DNA from 3 places in the Enterovibrio makurazakiensis genome. Region 1 is predicted to be linked to each of the others. Evidence: riboswitches for the same ligand, from Rfam matches in the RefSeq annotation. Region 1 holds a riboswitch; each other region holds the start of a gene.
What was found. Region 1 has a riboswitch for cyclic di-GMP ahead of gbpA (N-acetylglucosamine-binding protein GbpA). Riboswitches for the same ligand answer to the same signal wherever they lie in the genome.
Positions count from the first base shown of each region.

Region 1 (2,205 bases):
GTCAGGTTCAGGAGAAGCGATCTCATAGCCTACTTCAACACGCGCTAAACCGCTGTCTTTGTTCAAGTAAATTGGGTTCGCGCCATACACTGGCGTGAAGTCGCCGTTGCCAACATGTTTACCCGCTTTAATTTGGCGGTGAGCCTGATTGATTTTCGTCGCAAGATCATAAGACCAAGTGTTTGCTACACCGGCCTTATCGCTTTCAATCGTCAAACGCGTAGAAAGCTCAGGGCGTTCACCTTCGTTATCAAACACGCGAGTAAATACGGCATCACCTTGCGCCAAGTTCATCCCAGGGAAAATCTGACCCGCTTGTTGCCATTCAGGTAGTACTGGTTGATCGCCATCAAATTGCACATCGATGGCGTTATAAAAGGCTGCTGCCGTATCACCCACATCCCATACTGCAAGAATGACATGGTAACCTTCGCGCACTGGTACATCACACGCATGCACCATGGTCTTAGGTGGCTTTTCCATGTTGCCTTGCACCACGCAGAATGGGTTCAGATCCAACGACGCACGCGCCAAAGGTTGGTTTACATTCCAATCAGGTTTGGTGATGTAATATTTCCAAGTGCGAGTGACGTGGTTCGCAGTGAACGTCCATTCGAAATCATTCTTACCTGCTGAAATAGAACGCTTCACCCAACGTGATGCCGTTTGTTCATCTAGGGGAGAAAACTGAATGAGACCTGCGCTTGCCAGTTTGCCATCTTCCGGGCCGAACTCAGGAAAGCCTTCTGGGCCTTCAACGCTTTGCGGTTCCCATTGCACTTGACCGCAATCGGTATTTTGTTGCCCCGACTCTGTGCTCAATTTGCACAGAGCAGCGCGACCTGCAGTGCCGTTATCAACCGCACTGATGTAGCCATGAGACATAGCACCTGCACTGAACAGTGCAGCCGCAAGGGGAAGAAGTGTAGATCGTAATTTGAGCATGTTTGTACTTCCTGAGTGTTTATAAATTCACCCACAGCACGGACAAGCGTCGCAATTGAACATTTCCTCAAGCACGCGATTGGTTGCCCTGTTATTCACAGAAGCAGGTATTCGCGCACTGGCTCTTGATAAGCCAAGAAAATGGCGGCCCCGCTGCCATAAGCTGTTACCTCTTTCTGGGTAATTGCCCTTAGACCGGAAGCTTTGCGTCCTGCTTTTTCAAGCAGTTTGCCGATAATTGTGGAACGGTCGCAAGAGTATTCAGAAAATGCGCTGAGACAATCTTTTCCTGTATTGTTAAGGTTAATAGATCTATATATGTGATATAAATCACACTAACATTAAGGCATAAAATATCTCATTGATGCCATATCGAACAATGCGATTAGAAACCATACTGCGCTGATTACAAACAAAAAAGCCAGACATACTGGACAGAATGTCTGGCTTTCTCATGTTGCTTTAGTTATTTATCAATGCCAAATCAGTGACACTGTCACTAACTTGTAGCTAACTATAGCCACCTTTCCATTCGTAACAAGGTCCACGTTTCTCCGTTGAAGAACCGTGTTTTGGTCAGTTCAGGCAACACAACAAAACCCAACGAGGAATAGCAAGCAATCGCTGCTGTATTGTGTGCAAATACCGCTAATGAAACCTTATAGACTTTCGAGATCATCCGCGCTTGTTCCAACGCCAATTCCACCAGCCGATATCCCCAACCTTTGCCTCGGTGAGCGGGTGAAGCGACTAAAACTCGACACAGCCGATATTCGCTGTCAGACACACGAAACAGTTCTATGTAACCGATAGGCTCTTTATCATGTGTGAGCAAATACGGTTTTACTTCTTCGCGTGCAATATGCTCGCAGATTTGCTCAGGCGTCAGTGGGAATGAGAACGTTGGCCCTCCCCACTGAAAATTCGCTTTTTCATTGGGGATCCATGCACAAAGTTGTGCCGCATCGCTTTCACTAAACGGCACAAGTTCCATTATGCTGGCTTCTCGCTTCCAGAAAGATCATCCTCATCATCGACCACTTCATCTAACGGATGTTCGGTAAAGTCATCAAGATAGTCCTTCGGTGGTGGTGTCCACTCACGTTCACTCAAACCATGCTTATCCATTCGGTCTTCATCCATGGAATCACGAATGGTTTCTTCCAGCTGAATAAACAGGTGCTGAAAGTGGTTATCATAAGCTTGTGTTTCTTCACCACCCATCCAAGACTCATACAACATCTCCGAACTGCTCGCTTC
Region 1 covers NZ_JAKJSE010000017.1:46,195-48,399, reverse strand. Annotated here, with positions in the region: gene gbpA (N-acetylglucosamine-binding protein GbpA) at 1-945, opposite strand, end outside; cyclic di-GMP riboswitch class I at 1,086-1,188, opposite strand; gene L4D06_RS13680 (GNAT family N-acetyltransferase) at 1,460-1,939, opposite strand; gene L4D06_RS13675 (monovalent cation:proton antiporter-2 (CPA2) family protein) at 1,939-2,205, opposite strand, start outside.

Region 2 (2,205 bases), on a different contig from region 1:
ATTTGTGATAATTGCTTATTTATAGATAAAAAGCTCGTTAGAAGCATGGCCTATAAGCAATGGAACATGATGTTCTTTTCGATTAACTGAAAGAATTGAACGTAATATTGGGGTAGATGATTGGTTGTTTGTGAAGATACGGTATGAAATGCGCTTAGTGCGGTGTGAGAGGCGAATTCGAGAGAGTGGTGAAACTGAAAGACTGGGCGAAGATAGATTCGCCCAGTCGATCCCTTGATTGTTCACTTTAGGGTACCGACAGGGCGAAATAATGAAATTTTTACTGTCTTAGTGTTTCTAACAGTTCATCGCGTCTCTGAGGAGAGACGACAGACCAGTGTTTACCTTCAATTGCGCCTTCTAGCGCCCAAAGAAGTTCTAGACTTAGCGTATCGCTATGTGACTTTTGTAGAGCTTGATAAGCCCTTACGGCACCTTCAGTTTGCAATTGCTCAACAGAATCGATTCCTGCTTTTTTCAGCATACGTTCTGTCGCAAGTCTTAGGTTTGGCAAATCTTTGATACGCGTTGGCGCCGCAGTCTTCTTTTCTTGTTGATCATCTTTGGCGATGGCATACGCAATATTCGCATAATTCATCAGAACCTCTGATTGATCCCACAACGTTTCTGGTATGGCATAGTATTTTGTTGTGACAGGGAAGCCACGTTTCTTGTAGACGTAGGGCGTCATCGAAAGTTTAATGAAATCGGCTTCATTCGCTTGACCAGCGCGAAGATGAAGTTGGTCGTTGACGACCAAGGCGAACATTGTCTCGTCGCAAAAGACACCAAACCCGCCAAACATAGAACGCGATTTGATTTTGCCCAGACATTCGAAGAATTTTAACGTGTTTTTTAGTGTTGGTTTATCCATGTGACTTATTCTCAATCATTACGTTCCGTTCCTGGATGAGCGGTCAAGGAGCAACGTAGCAAAGCTAATTCAGAGAATTGTCAATGTACCGAAAAGTAATTTCGGTGTATGAATGCTAACGTCATCGGTAACTCCGCTACCACCAACACAAAATTTTTGTGTGCTGTGAGGCCGGAAGCTTTGCGTCCCACGCTTTCGCTGTGGTTTGCCTTTTTCTTGACGACTATTAGCTTAACTGAATCGCATCATATTGTCGTTATTGCTAGTCTCAAAAAATGTGATCTTGCTTCAGATAGAGTCTTATTGATATGAATGAAAATATCAGGTTCTCTTTGTAATTGAAGCCATTTTAACCAAAGCGGTCATTTTTTAATTGAGTTAAAGATTAGCACTAGAAAACTAGACAAACTATGCTTATTGAGCTGGATCTCAATAATGAGAAGATTTTGTTAAATTTTCTTGTCACATAAAAAAATAGCCCGCCAAAAATGGCGAGCTATTGATGAACTTTGTGCGTTAAAACTATTCGGCGTTTAGATTTTTCACTGAATTACGAATAATCAGTTCAGGCTGCATAACGAAAATCTGTTGCTTGTTTTCTTTGTTCGCTAAACGTTCCAACAATAATTTGATTGCCGTTTTACCCAAGCGGTTTTTGGGCTGATGGATCGTCGTTAGTGGTGGCGAGAAAAATGCAGCCAAATCGATATTGTCGTAGCCAATGATCGAGATGTCGTTTGGTACGTCTAGACCCGCTTGGCGGAATGTACTGATTGCTGCCAATGCCATAATGTCGTTAAAGCAAAATAGTGCCGTTGGACGCTCATCAAGTGCTAACAATTTGTTTGCTGCTTCTACCGCTGTGTCGCATTCGAAATCTGCATCTACAATCCAATCTGGATTTTCTTGTAGTCCAGCTTCTGCCAGCGCTTTGCGGAAACCGGCAAGTCGTGTTTGGCAGGTTAGCTTATCCAATTGGCCTGACATACAACCAATTTTCGTATGGCCGTTATCAATAAAGTATTTCGTCGCAATATACCCACCGAGTTCTGCATTGTCTTGAATACAGTCAGTATTGACGTGCTGCGTTCCCCAATCCATGACAACCATTGGCAAATCTTGCTTTCTCTCAAGAAGGGCAAGCAGTTCCTCATTGAGGTCTGAACACATTACTAGCAAACCATCGACACGCTTTTCTGCCAACATGCGTAAATAGTCGCGCTGCTTGGCGAGGTTGCCTTCTGTGTTACATAGGATCAGTGTATAGCCCTCTTTGTAACAGTACTCTTCTACGCCATGAACAACTTCCGCAAAGAATGGGTTTGTTGATT
Region 2 covers NZ_JAKJSE010000005.1:142,969-145,173, reverse strand. Annotated here, with positions in the region: gene L4D06_RS02855 (TfoX/Sxy family DNA transformation protein) at 281-874, opposite strand; cyclic di-GMP riboswitch class I at 998-1,094, opposite strand; gene purR (HTH-type transcriptional repressor PurR) at 1,397-2,205, opposite strand, start outside.
Region 2: linked by a shared signal. The riboswitch ahead of L4D06_RS02855 (TfoX/Sxy family DNA transformation protein) and the one ahead of gbpA (N-acetylglucosamine-binding protein GbpA) in region 1 are both predicted to bind cyclic di-GMP.

Region 3 (2,205 bases), on a different contig from region 1:
CTGGCCGTTTTCTGGCGTCGACTAGGCGCAAGTGAACCAGGGTCTCCGATTAAGTTTGCTATGGCTATGGGCTTTTTATCACTAGGCTTTGTCTGCATGGTGGGTGCGGCACTTCAACAAGGTGGTGATATGTCCGTCAAGGCATCCATGTGGTGGCTGGTTGGTGCATACTTCTTCCATACGTTGGGTGAGCTTTGTTTGTCACCGATTGGTTTGTCTCTCATTACTAAACTTGCGCCACTGCGTTTGATGTCGGTGATGATGGGGACTTGGTTCTGTGCAAATGCCGTGGCTAACTATGTAGCGGGCTTTGTTGGCAGTCACGTTGGTGACGCTGGTCCATTGGCCATTTTCAGTGGCATTGCGATCACATCAGCGGTCGCTGGTTTGATGTTAATCCTTTGCTCCAATAAGCTTGTAAGCTGGATGCATGGTGCAGAAGGTTCACAGCAAATTGACGAAACGCTGACAGAAAAACCGGCGGTTATTGCATAAACTACTAGGCATGGAGAGGGCTATCTCACAATAGCCCTCTCAAAAATATGCTGTACGGTAAAAGAAGAAAAGGCCACAAAAATAGGCCCCATTCATGCTCAAATCAGTCATCAGTACTGCATCTAAACTCGTCTGTTTCTCATACTATCCCATCTTTTTTTAAGTCCTAGTTAGATTCTGCCCAAAACGTGGCCTGATATTCCCATTAAATACCGTATGCGGTATTGCTCCTGTGCAACCAATCTAGGAATCTGGGAGAGTATTAAGGCGGCGTTATCCCGATGTTCTATTGCCATCGTAGATGCTGTATGCGCCACTTAACGAGCAGTTATTACTACAACAATTTCGGAGAAAAAAGCCAAACCTGTTGTGAGGCAGGGACGGAAAGTTTCGGATCTCTATTGCTCTCAACAGTAAAAGAGATGGCTGAGCTGCCTCTAGCTTTGGTGAGCACATAGAGGGCAAAACAATGGCAAATATCATAGGTACTGGCAACGCTGACACACTCAACGGCACCTTGGGAGATGATTATATCGAAGGTAGAGGTGGCGATGATGTCATATATGGTGATGTAGGTTCTTCTAACGGAAACGGTTCAACAGGGGCTGTGTTCGTTTTAGGTGAAGACTTTACGGCTTCGAGTGGCGAGTTTCATACGTTCTGTTTCCCCCCTACGCTAAACTTCGAAGGTTCTACCACCAACGTTACCTTTAACGATAATGATGGCCAACTTAATGGCGATGACAATTGTAATGAGTATTCTGATGACCAAACCCAAACTGTGGAAATTGGTGGTCAGGAAGTCGGTGTTAACGTGGACTATGGCCTTAAATACACTGACTCTTCAGGCAATATTTACACGTTTGCCGTGGTCGATATCGATGAAGACAACACGGGTAACCACTACAACAATGTTGGTGAAAACGGCAAGATCTTAATCCAATTGGATGGCCCAGAGATCACAAGTAGCACTCAGCTTTCACTCGTTCCCAACTCTTATCACAACATCAGTAGCCTAGATTATTCGTCTTTCACATCACCAGAGACCGTTGATCCGAGCGTGGGTGGTGACGATGAGATTTATGGCGGCGACGGTGATGATACCGTGTATGGTCAAGGTGGTGATGACTATATCGAAGGTAACAATGGTCAAGACTCACTTCACGGTGGTGACGGTGATGACGTGATCTACGGTAATACGGCATCCCCGAATTTCAATGATGACCCTTGTGTTAACGTATTTCAGATGGGGAATGACTTCACCATGCCTTCAGGTGGTGAGTTCCATACTTTCTGCTTCCCTCCTAACTTGTCGTTCGATGGTAGCTCTACCAAGGTGACGTTCCAAGATGATGACGGCACATTGAATGGCGACAACTATTGCAACGAGTATTCTGACGATAGCACGCAGACTGTGACGATCGATGGTGTTGAGTATCCTGTTAATCTTGATTACACCCTGAAGTATTGCGATACCGACGGCAATATTTATGAGTTTGCCATTATTGATGTTGACCTTGATGGTAACGGACATCATTACAATAACCTCAGTGAGAACGGCAACCTGTTGTTGCAATTGAGTGGTCCTGAAATTACGGAATCAACGCAATTGTCTCTTGTTCCGAATTCTTATGCCAACATCAATGGTCTCGATTATTCAGAGATCTCTGAAGCGACTACGCAGGTCAATAATGACGAAGACTACATTGA
Region 3 covers NZ_JAKJSE010000005.1:99,425-101,629, reverse strand. Annotated here, with positions in the region: gene L4D06_RS02690 (peptide MFS transporter) at 1-495, shown strand, start outside; cyclic di-GMP riboswitch class I at 843-934, shown strand; gene L4D06_RS02685 (calcium-binding protein) at 965-2,205, shown strand, end outside.
Region 3: linked by a shared signal. The riboswitch ahead of L4D06_RS02685 (calcium-binding protein) and the one ahead of gbpA (N-acetylglucosamine-binding protein GbpA) in region 1 are both predicted to bind cyclic di-GMP.